2 regions of the Microbispora sp. CA-102843 genome follow, and region 2 is predicted to be linked to the other one. Evidence: riboswitches for the same ligand, from Rfam matches in the RefSeq annotation. Region 2 holds a riboswitch; the other holds the start of a gene.
The links. Region 2 has a riboswitch for thiamine pyrophosphate ahead of thiO (glycine oxidase ThiO). Riboswitches for the same ligand answer to the same signal wherever they lie in the genome.

Region 1 (7,425 bases), 2.8 Mb from region 2:
GCCGCGGGCCCGGCCTGGATCGCGTGATGGGCGATGACGGCGACGTCGGCTCCGGGCCGTTCGACGAACGCGTTCATCACCTGCCGGTGGATGACGGCCCTGCGCAGCGGCGGGATCTCCTGCAGCAGTGTCTCCCGCACCAGGTCGTGGGCGAAGCCCATCCGGCGCCCGGCGACGACGACGAGACCGGTGCGCACGGCCTGGTCCAGCAGGTCGTACACGGGCGCCGCCCGCACCTCGCCCACGACGCCGGGATCGAAGTCCCTGCCGATCACCGCGGCGATCCGGAGCACCTCGACGACCCCCGGATCCAGCGCCGCCAGCCGCTGGTGGATCAGGCCGGCGACCGCGTCGGGAACCGTGTCCAGCGGGCGGCCCTGCGCCAGCAGCCGGGCCGTCTCACGTACGAAGAACGGGTTGCCGCCGGTGCGCCGCGTCAGCAGGTGAGCTGTCCGCTCGTCGACCTCGGCGCCCACGGTCACGGCGATGGCCCGGATGGCCGGGGTCTCGAGGCCCGCGAGCCGGATGCGGAGCAGGTTGTATCGCGCGAATCCGGCGAGCACGTCGTCGAGCTGACCGGCCCGGGCGGTATCCCGGAACGCGGTCACCAGCGTGAGCGGGACATGCTCCGCCGAGTCGCCGACGAGCGCCGTCACATCGCGCAGCAATCCCAGGGACGCCGGGTCGGCCCACTGGAGGTCGTCCAGAATGATCACGATCGGCCGGTCCCGGGCGGCGGCGCAGAGCCACTCGGCGACGGCCTGATGACGCCGCTGACGCGCCCCGTGCGCCGATCCCTGTGCCGATCCCTGTGCCAATCCTTGTGGGACCTCCTCGTCGAGGAGCCCGGCCAGGGCCCCGGGGTCGGGAGCCGGATGGACGTGCTCCAGCGACCTCAGGACCTGGATCCACGGCCGCAGGGGCAGGGCGGTGTCGAGATCGTGGCAGCCGCCCCAGAGGGTCAGGTGTCCCCGCTCCGCGCACCGAGCCCTGAACGCCTTCAGCAGCCAGGTCTTGCCGATGCCCGGTTCCCCGGTCACCGCGATCGTGCTCACTCCGCCGCCGAGCATCGACTCCATCTCCGCGAGCTGCCGGTCGCGCCCGTGCGGCGAGCGCGCCTTTCCTGAGGCCGGCCGATCGGGCGCGGGCTCGGCGGGCCCGCCGGAGATGGTGAGGGACGGCGTGGTGAAAGGCGGGGCGATGAGAGACGGGGACTGCCGGAGGATGTCCTTCTCCAACGCCCGCAGCTGCGGGCCCGGATCGAGCCCGAGCTGATCGGCGATGTGGCTCCTGGCGCGCCGCAATGTGGCCAGCGCGTCCACCTGGCGACCGGCCCTGTAGTACGCGAGGGCCAGCAGCCACCACAGCCGTTCGCGTAGCGGATGCTCCCCGGTCTCGGCCTCCAGGTCCCGGATCACCCCCTCGGGCCGGCCCAGGTCGAGCTGTGCCTGTGCGCGGCGCTCGACGGCGACCAGGCGCAGATCGTTGAGGCGGTTCACCTCGGTGACGGCCCACAGCTCGCCCGCGAAGTCGGCGTACGGCAGGCCGCGACAGAGCCCCAGCGCCTCGTCGAGCAGCGCGAGCGCCCGGGCGGGCGGCCTGCCTTCCGCCTCGGCGACGAGCCCGCCGAACCGCAGGGCGTCGACGTCCGGGGTCGCGAGCAGATAGCCGGGGCGTTTCGCGACGAGGAGCCGGGGAGGGGTGCGCGGCGCCCGCCGCGGTTCGACGACACGACGCAGGTTCGACACGTAGACGTGGATCGACTCGAGTGCGGTCGCTGGCGGCGTGCCGTGATAGAGGTCCTCGATCAACGTCTCCGTGGAGACCACCGCGCCCGCGGCGAGCACCAGCCGGGCCAGGACGGCCCGTTGCCGCGGGCCCCCGACGCCGACCAGTGCCTCGCCGTCCCGGACTTCGAAAGGACCCAGCACCCGGAATTCCACTGCCCCCACAGCCTCTCTGATGGTGGAGGCCGGCGCGGGCCTTCCCTGGGCAGCAGTCTTGCGGTGCCGACTTGGAACTCACTTGCCTATGGGTGAGAAACCGGCGGGGTGAGAAACCAACCCGAGTGGGAAGCCGGCCGGCTCTAACGGCGCGACCGCAGGCGGCGGGCCGGGAGGGACAGCGCCACGGTCGCCAGCGCGGCGACGAGGAAAGCGGCGAGCGCGGCGTTCATCCAGGGCTGGTGGACGAACCCGAGGGCGAGGCGGACCTCGGTCCAGATCCCGTCCCACCAGCCGACCGTCGGGGTGGAGGTCACGATCCAGTACGCCGCGAACCCGAGGATCCACGGCACGACCATGAGCCAGCGGGAGGGGGCGTCCTCGGCCGTGTTCCACCGGGCGGCCCCGCCGAGCAGGAAGTAGTCCACCACGAGCACGGCGAACATCGGCACGAACACCGCCCCGATCACGCTCAGGAACGCGCCGTAGGAGTTCACGTCGGCGAACAGCGCGATCAGCGTGGTGAGCACGCCGATCACGATCGAGATCGCCCGGCGGTCCCAGCGCGGCGCGAGGTTCTGGATCGACACGGTCGTCGAGTAGACGTTCGCGAACGACTGGTCGGCCTCGCGCAGCACCAGGATGCCGAAGAACAGGACCCCGAGAGGGGCGGCCACGAACGGCTCCCACACCTTGTCCCCGTCGTTGCCGACCAGCGCGAGCGCGGCGATGCCGAGGGCCAGGCAGGCCACCTGGGCGATCGTGTATCCGGCGACCACGCCGGTGAACGCCGCGCCGCTCGACCGCGAGTGCCTGGCGTAGTCGGCGGCCATCGGCACCCACGACACCGACAACGCGATGACGTAGTCGACGGCCGGGGCGAAGGCGTCCCAGGAACCGCCCCCCACGGACGGTCCCTTGGCGAACAGGGCGACCGACAGCCAGATCATCGCGACCACCACGCCCGCCGTGACGTAGCGGCGCAGCAGCCGCAGCGAGCCGAGCGGCCGGATCGTCAGCGCGATCGTCAGCGCGCCCGCCGCGACCGCCCATACCGCGTACGGCACCGCCGTGCCGAACAGCGCCTGTGCGCCGTTGGCGATGACCCACAGCTCGAAGGCGCCCCAGCCGAGCATCTGCACGATGTTCAGCACGGTCGGGATGTACGAGAGCCGAGCCCCGAACAGGCCGCGCAGCAGCACCATCGCGGGCCGCCCCGTGCGTACGCCGGGGATCGCGGCCAGGCCGACCATGGCCGTCCCCACCAGACTGCCGACGACGGCGGCGAGCACCGCCGCGGTGAACGTGAGCGGCTTGCCGCCCAGCGGGTCGAGCAGGAACAGCGCCCCCGAGAAGCCGAGGAGGCTGACGCCGAGATTGGCCCAGAACGCCCCCTGGTCGAGCAGGCCCAGAGTCTTGGGGACCTCCCCGTCCAGGGTGAGCGGAACCTCCGCGTGCACGTCGTCGACGACGGCAGAAGTCATCACACGCTCCCTACGCCGGCATTATCCGGACAGGTTCATGCGGTCGGCGGCACGAGTTCGATCCGCCCTCTCAGCCCGGTCACGCCCGAGCTCCCGCGGGTATTGATGATGTCTTTGGGATTATGACACTACTTTGACCGTTTTCCTAAGCCGGCTCTGTCCCTACGCCACGTAGGGCGCCTGACCGGTCTCGCTCACCATCGGACGCCCGACGGCGGCCCAGGTCCGCATGCCGCCGTCCACGTTCACGGCGTCCCTGCCGATGTGGTTGAGCCACATCGCGGCGTGCGCCGACCGGCCGCCGACCCGGCAGACCACGTACACCGGCCGGTCGTGCGGCACCTCGTCCACCCGCGCCTGCAGCTCGCCGAGCGGGATGTGGACGGCGCCGGGAGCGTGGCCGGCCACCCACTCCTCGTTCTCGCGGACGTCCAGCAGGTACGCGTCCTCGGGCAGTGCGTCGGGGGCGATTTCCGGCAATGTCATGCGCCCATTCTGACGGCACACCACCGGTGCCCGGGCCCGAGCCGGGAGCTGTGACCCACGGTGATCCGAGGCCGTGCCAATGGGAGTCGACACTACCTAAACTTCCTCATCTATCCCTCAATCACATATGTTGAGGAGCGATGAGTGACGAAAGGTTGATCTACAAGTCCGAGGCCGGCCGGCGCGAGCTCCTCGACCACTACCGGAAGGTGCTGGACGGCTGGCCGGTCCCGGCCGAGCACGTGCGGGTGCCGGCGCCCGAGGGCGAGACCTACCACGCCCGTGCTCGTCATCGTCGGCGACCGTGACACCATGATCGACTCCCGCCAGACGGCGCGGCGCGTCCGTGCGTGCGTCCCGCACGCGACCGTGAAGCTGCTCCCCCAGGTCGGTCACGCCGTCTTCGGCCAGGCCGAGCCGATCGCCGAGTTCCTCCGGGCCTGACGTCCTCGCGGGCCTACTTCAGCAGGCGCGACAGCCGGCGGTCGGCCAGCGGCTTGCCGCCGGTCTGGCAGGTCGGGCAGTACTGCAGCGACGAGTCGGCGAACGACACCTCCCTGATCGTGTCGCCGCACACCTCGCACGCCTCGCCCGTACGGCCGTGCACGCGCAGGCCCGACTTCTTCTCCGACTTGAGGTCCTTGGCGGCCAGCCCTCTGGCCCGCCCGACCGCGTCCCGCAGCGTGCTCACGATCGCGTCGTGCAGGTCGGCGACCTGGCCGTCCGTCAGCGTTCCAGCGATCTTGAAGGGGGACATCTTGGCGACGTGCAGCACCTCGTCGGAGTAGGCGTTGCCGATGCCCGCGATCACCTTCTGGTCCCGCAGCAGGCCCTTGATCTGGGCGCGGCTCCCGCCCACGATCGTCTTGAGCAGGTCCGGCGTGAAGTCCTCGGCCAGCGGGTCGGGCCCGAGGCCGGCGATGCCGGGGACGTCCTCCGGATCGCGCACCACGTAGACGGCCAGGCGCTTCTGCGTGCCCGCCTCGGTCAGCTCGAACCCGGGCGCGCGGCCGTCCTCGCCGGGCGACAGCCTCACCCGGACCGCGAGCGGGCCCTTGCCCGGCCGCACCGGTTTCGCCCCGGTGAGGTCGTCACGCCAGCGCAGCCAGCCGCCGCGGGCCAGATGGGTGACGAAGTGCAGGCCGTCGCAGTCGACGTCGAGGAACTTGCCGTGCCGCGCCACGCCGGTCACGAGCAGCCCGGCGAGCGCGGTGACGGGCGGGTCGACGGTCTTGAGCGCCTGGAAGGCGGTCACGTCGACCCCGACGACGGCATCGCCGACGGCGTGCTCGCGGAGGAACTCGGCGAGCGCCTCGACCTCGGGCAGCTCCGGCATGCCCTCACACTAACCCGGCCGGTTAAGGGACGTCCCAGAACGCGAGTTCGTGTTCCATGCCCCGGACGAACAGCTCCCGGGCACGCGCCGGGTCCGGAGCCGCCTCGTCGATCATGACGGCGATGCGCGCGGCGAGGGCGGCGAAACCGGGGTCGGCGTAGGTGTCCACCCAGGCCCGGTAGCGCGGCTCGGCGGGCGGGTCGGCGGCCAGGAGGCGGCCGAGCGTCGAGTAGCCCCACATGCAGGGGTACAGGGCCGCCAGCCCCTCGCCGTAGTCCGCCGCGGACTCCAGCAGGAACGCGGTGTACGCCGCGCAGGCGGGGCCCTTCACCGCCCCGTCCAGGTCGGCGCCGAACTCCGCCGACAGCGACCGGTGCAGGTCGAGCTCGTCGTGCCACGTCGCGTACGCCAGGTCGACCAGGTCGCCGAGGTGCGTGTCCGGAGCCTGCCAGGCCAGCCGCGAGAACACCCGGACGTAGTCGAGCAGGTACAGGTAGTCCTGCTCCAGCCATGACCGGAAGACCGGCTCGGGCAGGTCGCCCGCCGCGATGCCGCGTACGGTCGGGTGCGCGAGCTGGGCGTCCAGCATCGGCCGTCCGATGGCGTGCAGGTCCGCAGAGATTCCCATAAGGGCTCATTGTGACCGCAATACGCGAGTTAGGCTCGATTCCGTGTCACTGACGATCGCCGAGGAAGTGCTGCTGCTTGCCTACCGGGAGGACACGGGCAAGCCGATCATCGGGTCCGTAGAGCTCGACTGCGCCCTGGCCGGGGCCCTGCTCGCGGAACTGACCGTACGCCGCCGGGTGGACCTCGACGACGCGAAGGTCGTGCCCGTCGATCCCACCCCGGTGGGCGACGAGGAGCTGGACGCGACGCTCACCCGCATCGCCGAGGAGCGCGGGCCGCGCAAGGCCGCCTGGTGGGTGGGCAAGCTCCGCGCGGGCAGGCTGCGCAAGCGGCTGCTGACCCGTCTGGCCGCCCGTGGCGTGCTGAGCGAGCAGGAGGGCAAGGTCCTGGGGATCTTCCCCACCACGCGCTATCCGGAGCGCGACCCGAGCCACGAGCAGGGCGTGCGGGAGCGCGTCCAGAACGTGCTGGCCGGAGCCGAGCCGGACGAGCGGACGGCGGTCCTGATCGCGGTCATGCACGCGGCCAAGCTCGACCGCAAGGCGTTCCCCGACGCGCCGAAGGACCGGATCAAGGAGATCGCCGAGGGTCAGTGGACCGCTGAGGCGGTCCGCAAGACGATCGCCTCGATCCATGCCGCCGTGACCGCGGCCACGACCGCCGCGGCCGTCGCCGCCACCGCCGGAAGCTGACCCCCTGCCGCTCGTGCCGCGCCCGCCCGAGCGGGCGCCTGGCGATCCCCGTGCGAACCGCCCGGGAGCTCGGGGCTACTTGGTGATGACGTCCTTCGGGATCTGCTTGTCGGCGGCGAGCGCCTCGAACAGGCGCAGCGCCTTCTGGGTGTCCCACTTGACCACCGCCTGGCCGTCGATCGTCGGCAGCGAGCCGATCGGCACGGCGGTGGCGAGGGGCCCCTCGCGCATGGCCAGGCCGACCGACAGCAGGTCGAACAGGCCGGTGCCGGGGTCGACGGAGACCGAGTCGGCCGCGCTCAGCGCCAGCGGGACCGAGGTGAACGGGTTGATCAGCGTGCCCGGGCTCGCGGCCTTCTGCACGACGGCGGCGAAGAACTGGCGCTGCCGCTGGGTGCGCTCGAAGTCCGGGATGGCGCCGGTGGCCCGGGTGCGCACGTAGCCGAGCGCGGTGCCGCCGTCCATGTCCTGGCAGCCCTTCTTCAGGTTGATCCCGGCCTTCGGATCCTTGATGTCCTGCTTCACGCAGATGTTGACCCCGCCGATCGCGTCCACGATGCCGACGAAACCGCCGAAGCCGATCTCCATGTAGTGGTCGATCCGGATGCCGGTCACCCGCTCGACCGTCTTGGTCAGCAGCTTCGGGCCGCCGTAGGCGTAGGCCGCGTTCAGCTTGCCGCTGCCGTGCCCCTCGATCGGGACGTACGAGTCACGGGGCAGGCTGACCAGGGTGGGCCGGCCGCTCCCGGGGATGTGCAGCAGCATCATCGTGTCGGTGCGCTTGCCGACCGCCTTTCCGGTGGCGAGCTTCCTGCGCTGCGCCGCCGTCAGGCCCGCCCGGCTGTCGGACCCGA
Region 2 (7,425 bases):
GCAGGACGTCGCGCAGCGTCCGCCCGGGGACGTACTCCATCGACAGGTAGACGTTCGCCCCGTCGGTGCCCTGGTCGAAGACCTGCACGATGTTGGGGTGCGAGAGGCTGGCCACCGACTTGGCCTCGCCGATGAACCGCCGCACGAACTGCGGGTCCTCGGCCAGCGAGCGGTGCATCACCTTGACGGCGACCGTGCGGTCGAGCCGGACGTCCAGAGCCAGGTATACGGAGGCCATGCCACCCCGGGCGATCCGGGACTCGACGCGGTAGCGCCCGTCGAGCAACTGCCCCACGAGCGGGTCGGTTAGCGTCGTGTCCACTCGCCAGAGTTTACGGGTGATTTGCCGCCCGCCGTGTTCCCGAATCCCAAACCGAGACCTATTCGGGCGCCTTCCGCGGCGTCCGAAAAGCCGTGCCGATTCCGAAAATCGGGCTTACCAGACGTGGAGATCGGACTTCCCGCCCGCCCCGTGGCGACGTCTCAGGGGGGACGGGCGGGAATGACGTCTCAGGACGGGCGGCCGGGGGAGGACGCCTCGGCGTAGCGACGTCGGGGGATGCGTCCGGCGAGGCGGGCCAGCCGCCCGGCCGTGACCGCCTGCCGCATGGCCACGGCCATCAGGCCGGGCTGGTGCGCCCGCGTCACGGCGCTCGCCAGCAGCACGGCGTCGCAGCCCAGCTCCATCGCCAGCGCGGCGTCGCTGGCCGTGCCGATGCCGGCGTCGAGGATCACCGGCACCGTGGCGGCCTCGACGATCAGCTCGATGCTGTGCGGGTTGCGGATGCCCAGCCCGGAGCCGATCGGGGCGCCGAGCGGCATCACGGCGGCGCACCCGGCGTCCTGGAGCCTGCGGGCCAGCGCAGGGTCGTCGCCGATGTACGGCAGCACCACGAACCCGTCGGCGACCAGCCGCTCGGCGGCGTCGAAGGTCTCGATCGGGTCGGGCAGCAGGGTCCGCTCGTCCGCGATGACCTCCAGCTTGACCCAGTTGGTCTCCAGCGCCTCGCGGGCCAGGCGGGCGGTCAGCACCGCCTCCCCGGCGGTGAAGCACCCCGCCGTGTTCGGCAGCACCTTGATGCCGCGGGTGCGCAGCACGTCCAGCACCGAACCGCGGGACGCCGGGTCGAGCCTGCGCATCGCGACGGTCGTCAGCTCGGTGCCGGACGCCTCCAGCGCCTGGTCGAGCACCTCCAGCGACGGCGCGCCGCCGGTGCCCATGATGAGCCGCGAGGTGAACTTCTCCCCGCCGAGCACGAAGACGTCGTCCAGCACGTCGAACCCTGCCATCGTCATCCTCCCTGCACGGCGGTGAGTACCTCGACGCCGTCGCCGTCGGCGACCGGAGTGGAGTCCCAGGCGCTCCGGCTCACCACCTCGCCGTTCACCGCCACCGCGACGCCGGACGCGATGGACGTGAGGGTCCGTACGGCGTCGCCGACCGTGGCGCCGTCCGGCAGGTCGGCCGCGCCTCCGTTGATCGTGACTTTCATTCGCTGAATCTCCCTGGATCGCAGAACCGGGCGACCGGGGGCACCTCGTCGCCGGTGAGGAACGCGGCGACGGCGTCGGCGGTGATCGGGGACAGCAGCACCCCGTTGCGCCCGTGCCCGGTCGCCGTGAGCACGCCGGGCGGCCCGGCGGGGCCGATGAGCGGCAGGTTGTCGGGCGTGCCCGGGCGGAAGCCGACCGTCGTCTCGGCCAGTTCGAGCTCCGTGATGCCCGGCACAAGCTCGCGGGCGTCGCGCAGCAGCTCGTACACGCCTCCGGCGGTGACCCGCGCGTCGTATCCCAGTTCCTGGGTCGTGGCGCCCAGGGTGATCTCCCCGTCGCCCCGGGGGACCAGGTAGGCGGGGGAGCCGTGCACCAGCCCCCTGACGCACCGGCTGAGGAACCCCCGGGGCCCGCGCAGCCGGAGGATCTCGCCCTTGACCGGCCGCACCGGCAGGCCGGGCAGCAGGGACGCCGACCACGACCCGGCCGCCACGACGACCTGGCCGGCCGCGACGGCGCCGCCGGACTCCAGCCGCACGCACGGAGTGCCGGGCCCGGGGGCGTCGATCCCGGCGACGCGCTCGGTCACCAGCGTGCCGCCCGCCTTCTCGAACGCCGCGAGGAGAGCGCGTACGACCCTGCGGGGGTTGACCCAGGCGTCGTCGCGGGCCAGCAGCCCGCCGCGTACGGAGGGGGAGAGCATCGGCTCGAAGGAGCGGCACTCGCGCCCGGTGAGACGCTCGACCCGCAGGCCGAGCGTCCGCTCGAAGGCCGCGAGGTCGTCGAGGAAGGCCATGTCGTCGGCGCCGCGGGCGACCTCCAGCGTGCCCTCGGTCCGGTAGTCGAGGTCGGCGCCGCTCTCCTCCTCCAGCTCCGCCCGGAACGCCGGCCAGGCCGCCAGCGACGCGAGGCCGAGCCGCAGCAGCGGCTCCTCCGTGTAGGTCACCTCGCTGACCGGCGCGAGCATCCCGGCCGACGCATGAGTGGCGCCGCCTCCGGGCGCGGGGTCCACCACCGCCACCGACAGGCCCCGCCGGGCCGTGCGCCAGGCCGCGGCCAGGCCCGCCACCCCGCCGCCCACGATCACGACGTCGTAGCCGGACTGGGGGCTGGATGGCGATGTGCGGGACACAGCGCTCCCTTCGCCGGCATTACCCGGATCAGGTCGGGGCGGTCGAGAGCCTCACGCTCTCCTCTCAGCCCGGTCCGCCGGGCTCCCGCGCGTCTTACGCCCACAAGGGTAGTACGCCGCCCATAACGCCCGATCGCCGGATCGGCGACTCCAGGGCCGTCCTGCGGCGCATGACGGCAGGACGTGGATCGACCTGGCGGAGGTATCCCATGGCCACGATGCTGTACTCGGCCACCATGTCCCTGGACGGCTTCACACGGCGGCCTTCACAGAGCGGCCTTCACAACCTGGGCCCCGTGGGAGTGCGCGTCAATTGCCCAACTCGTTATGGGGGGCCCGTTGGCCAGGGCCCCCGTTGACAATCTATGGTCAAGCTGTGGATCACGTCGTGGTGGTGGGTGCCGGCCTGGCCGGCGTGCGAAGCATCGAGGCGTTGAGGTTCCGTGGGTTCACCGGACGCATCACGCTCATCGGCGAGGAACACCATCGCCCCTATGACCGGCCTCCGCTGTCGAAGGCGGTGCTGCTCGGAGAGACCGACTCCACCGTGGTCGACTCCGACCTCGACGCCCTCGACGTACGGCTGTGCCTCGGCGCGGCGGCCAAGGGCCTGCGCGACGGCGTGCTGGAGACGACCGAGGGCGAGCTGGAGTACGACGGCCTGGTCATCGCCACCGGCGCCACGCCGATCCGGCTGCGCGGCGAGGGCCGCCAGCACGTGCTGCGCACGATCGAGGACGCGCTCGCGCTGCGCGAGCGGCTGGTCCCCGGCGCCCGCGTGGCCGTCGTCGGGGCCGGCTGGATCGGCGCCGAGGTCGCCACCGCGGCGGCCAGGGCCGGTTGCGCGGTGACCGTGGTCGAGGCGGGGGAGAGCCCGCTCGCCGTGGCGCTCGGGCCCGCCGTGGGCAGCCACACCACCGACTGGTACGCGCGGGCGGGCGTCGAGCTGCGCCTCGGCGCGTTGGTCGGCACCGTGGACGCCGACGGCCTCACGCTCATGTCCGGCGCCCGGGTGCCGGCCGACGTGATCGTCACCGGTGTCGGGGTGCGCCCGGCCGTCGACTGGCTGAAGGGGTCGGCGGTCCGGCTCGACGACGGGGTGGTGGTCGACGAGCACCTGCGCACGTCGCTGCCCAACGTGGTCGCGGTGGGCGACTGCGCCAACTGGTGGTCGCGCAGATTCCGCACCCGGCTGCGGGTCGAGCACTGGGACACCGCGCTCCAGGCCCCCGACACGGCCGCCGCCACCCTGCTGGGCGAGGAGGCGGTCTACGACCCGGTGCCGTACTTCTGGTCGGAGCAGTTCGGTCACATGGTGCAGTTCGCCGGTCACCGGGAGGCCGGTGACCGCATGGTGGTGCGCGGGGACCCGCGCAGGGACGCGAAGTGGGCGGTGTGCTGGCTGACGGCGGAGGACCGGCTCGCCGCGGTGCTCACCGTCGACCGTCCGCGCGACGTGGTGCAGGGTCGCAAGATCATCGAGGGTGGTCGGCGGCTCGATTCACTTCGGGTGGCCGATCAGGCCGTGCCGCTCCGCGACTGCATTATGGCGTAATCGAGGTGTTTCCTGGCGGCTCGCCTGTGGTAATGGTGGATCCGTGACGCTTACTGTTGCGCAGATCGACCGGGAGACCGACCAGCTCGTAGGGGAGTGGCTCCCCGTCTCGGAGGCCGCCAAGAAGCTGGGACTCAGCATCGGCCGCGCGAAGCAACTCCTCAAGGACAAGAAGCTCGTCGGAGCCCGCAGGGGCGGGGGCGAGCCGCAGATCCCGGCGGTGTTCATCGCCGACGGCGACGTGCTCAAGGGACTGCCCGGCACACTCACGGTCCTGGCGGACGCGGGGTACGACGAGGTGGAGTCGATCCGGTGGCTGTTCACACCGGACGACTCGCTGCCGGGGTCCCCGATCGACGCGATCGTGCAGGGCCGGCACACCGAGGTCAAGCGCAGAGCCCAGGCCCTGGGCTTCTGACCGTACGGCCCCATGGCATTGTGGTCGGGTGAACGACACCCGGCGACAGCGGCTCGCGCAGGCCAGGCTCTACCTCTGCACTGACGGCAGGAGGGACCGCGGCGACCTGGAGAAATTCCTCGACGCGGTCCTCTCCGGCGGGGTGGACATCGTCCAGCTCAGGGAGAAGGGCCTGGAGGCGCGCGAGGAGCTGGACCTGCTCGAGGTCTTCCGCGCGGCGTGCGACAGGCACGGCGCGCTGCTGGCGGTCAACGACCGGGCGGATGTGGCCTACGCCGCCCGGCCCGACATCCTGCACCTCGGCCAGGACGATCTCCCGGTCCCGGTGGCCCGGGAGATCCTCGGTCCCGATGTCCTCATCGGCAGGTCCACGCATTCGACGGCCGAGGCGTCGGCCGCCGCCGTGGAGCCGGGCGTGGACTACTTCTGCTGCGGGCCGATCTGGCCCACGCCCACCAAGCCCGGCCGTCCGGCGCCGGGCCCCGCGCTGCTTGAGCATGCCGCGCGCCTGGGCGCCGACCGGCCGTGGTTCGGCATCGGCGGCATCGACCTGGGCAACCTCGACGAGGTGATGGCGCACGGCGTACGCCGTGCCGTGGTCGTCCGGGCCGTCACCGAGGCCGACGACCCCGGCGCCGCCGCCGCCGCGCTCAAGGCCCGGCTGTCCGCCGTCCCGCTCTGAGCGGAGCGGCTTCCGGGCAGGCGGCGGCGCCATGCTGCCTGCCCGGTGCTGCCTGCTCAGTGCTGCCTGCTCAGGGCCGCCGCCTGCCTCCGGGCCGAGCGTCGCGTCAGGTGCGGCGGGACGTGGCGGCCACGGCCAGGGCGGCCAGTGCCGTGCGGGCCTCCTCCTCGATCGGCGCCTGGTCGAGGGCGTGCAGCGCGTCGTCGAGGTAGCGCTTGATCATGCCTTCGCACGCGGCCAGCGCGCCGGTCTCCTCGATCACCGTGCGCAGCCGCCCGACCCCGTCGGCGTCCAGTTCGGGGTCGCCCAGCAGGGTCCGTACGACCGCCGTCTGGGCGGGGGTGGCCGAGGCGAGCGCGCGTGCGATCAGGACGGTCCGCTTGCCCTCGCGAAGGTCGTCACCGGCGGGCTTGCCGGTCTCCGCGGGGTCGCCGAACACGCCGAGGATGTCGTCGCGGAGCTGGAAGGCGATGCCCACCTGCTGGCCGTACTGCACGCAGAGCCGGTCGATCCACGCGTGCCCGGCCCGGGCGGCGAGGACGAGCCCGAGCCGCAGCGGCTGCTCGACCGAGTACTTGCCGCTCTTGTACAGCGCCACCCGCAGCGCGCTGTCGAACGTGCTCTCGCCCTGCGCCTGTTCGAGCAGGTCGAGGTACTGCCCGCACATCAGCTCGGTGAGCATGTAATCGTGCAACGGCTGGGCGGCGGCGATCGCCTCGGGGGCCAGGCCGCTGGTGCGCCACATCTCCCCGGACCACACCAGCAGCAGGTTGCCCAGCAGCACGGCTGAGCCCTCGCCGAACTGCCGCGCGGAGCCGTGCCAGCCCGCTTCGGCGTGCAGCCGTTCGAAGCGGCGGTGCGCCGACGGCATGCCCCGGCGCACGTCGCTCGCGTCCATGACGTCGTCGTGGATGAGCGCGCTGGCCTGCAGGAGTTCCAGCGAGGCGGCGGCGCAGTGCAGTCCCGGGTCGTCGCCTCCTCCGGCGGCGCGCCATCCCCAGTAACAAAAGGCGGGGCGCAGCCTTTTGCCGCCCGCTAGGAAGTCCTTCGCGGCGGACAACAGGGCGGCCAGATGAGGGTCACCGAAGTGTGGTCGCTGCCGGTCGAGGAAGTCCCGGAGTGCGCGGTCCACCTCCGTACGGATGGAATCGAGCGAGGCGGCGGAAGCGGTCATGCTCTGAGACTAACCGGGGTTGATCCGGGCACCCAGCAGCAGATCCCCTCTAAGTGGGCCAACTCACGCCGATAGGGCAAATGTCCACATGGCAAGACCGTGGGGGTCGTGAAAACCGCCATCGCTGTACCCTTGCCGGTATGGCTCTCGGTCTGCCCTCGCGGCTTCCTGATCGCGTCCCGACGGTCCGCGAACTACTGGCCGCGGGCGAGCGCTCGTTCTCGTTCGAGTTCATGCCGCCGAAGACCGACGAGGGGGAGCGCCAGCTGTGGCGGGCGATCCGCGAGCTGGAGGCGCTGCGGCCGACGTTCGTCTCCGTGACCTACGGCGCCGGCGGCTCGACCCGCGACCGCACGGTGGACATCGTCGAGCGGCTGGCGCACGAGACGACGCTGACCCCCGTCGCCCACTTCACCGCGGTCGACCACTCGATCCGCGAGCTGCGCCACCTCGTCGGCAGGTTCGCCGACGCGGGCGTGCGCAACATCCTCGCCGTACGCGGCGACCCGCGCGGCGGCAACCCCCTGGACGAGTGGGTCAAGCACCCGGAGGGCGTCCTGTACGCCGAGGAGCTGGTGCGGCTGATCCGCCAGGCGGGCGACTTCTGCGTGGGGGTGGCCGCCTTCCCGTACAAGCACCCCAGGTCGGCGTCCATCGAGTCGGACACCGAGTATTTCGTGCAGAAGTGCCGGGCCGGCGCGGACTACGCGATCACCCAGATGTTCTTCAGGGCGGAGGACTACCTGCGGCTGCGCGACCGCGTGGCGGCCCACGGGTGCGACACCCCGATCATCCCCGGCATCATGCCCGTCACGCAGATGAGCACGATCGCCCGGTCGGAGCAGCTGTCCGGCGCGCCGTTCCCGCCGGAGGTGGCCGAGCGGTTCGAGGCCGTCGCCGACGACCCGGTCGCGGTCCGCCGCCTCGGCATCGAGCACGCCGTCGAGCTGTGCCGGAAGCTTCTCGACGA

Region 1: another riboswitch for thiamine pyrophosphate. It lies ahead of ACQEVJ_RS44390 (purine-cytosine permease family protein); the one in region 2 lies ahead of thiO (glycine oxidase ThiO).

Annotation. Positions count from the first base shown of each region.
Region 1 is NZ_JBNJNF010000001.1:9,507,167-9,514,591, forward strand. Features, by position in the region: gene ACQEVJ_RS44385 (BTAD domain-containing putative transcriptional regulator) at 1-1,931, opposite strand, end outside; gene ACQEVJ_RS44390 (purine-cytosine permease family protein) at 2,087-3,427, opposite strand; TPP riboswitch at 3,418-3,534, opposite strand; gene ACQEVJ_RS44395 (rhodanese-like domain-containing protein) at 3,590-3,913, opposite strand; gene ACQEVJ_RS44400 (hypothetical protein) at 4,054-4,221, shown strand; gene ACQEVJ_RS44405 (hypothetical protein) at 4,226-4,357, shown strand; gene ACQEVJ_RS44410 (Fpg/Nei family DNA glycosylase) at 4,371-5,249, opposite strand; gene ACQEVJ_RS44415 (TenA family protein) at 5,272-5,877, opposite strand; gene ACQEVJ_RS44420 (GOLPH3/VPS74 family protein) at 5,921-6,571, shown strand; gene ACQEVJ_RS44425 (LCP family protein) at 6,647-7,425, opposite strand, start outside.
Region 2 is NZ_JBNJNF010000001.1:6,682,956-6,690,380, reverse strand. Features, by position in the region: gene pknB (Stk1 family PASTA domain-containing Ser/Thr kinase) at 1-322, opposite strand, end outside; gene ACQEVJ_RS30985 (thiazole synthase) at 511-1,290, opposite strand; gene thiS (sulfur carrier protein ThiS) at 1,293-1,493, opposite strand; gene thiO (glycine oxidase ThiO) at 1,490-2,626, opposite strand; TPP riboswitch at 2,615-2,725, opposite strand; gene ACQEVJ_RS30970 (NAD(P)/FAD-dependent oxidoreductase) at 3,003-4,181, shown strand; gene ACQEVJ_RS30965 (Rv2175c family DNA-binding protein) at 4,225-4,599, shown strand; gene thiE (thiamine phosphate synthase) at 4,628-5,281, shown strand; gene ACQEVJ_RS30955 (polyprenyl synthetase family protein) at 5,388-6,455, opposite strand; gene metF (methylenetetrahydrofolate reductase [NAD(P)H]) at 6,596-7,425, shown strand, end outside.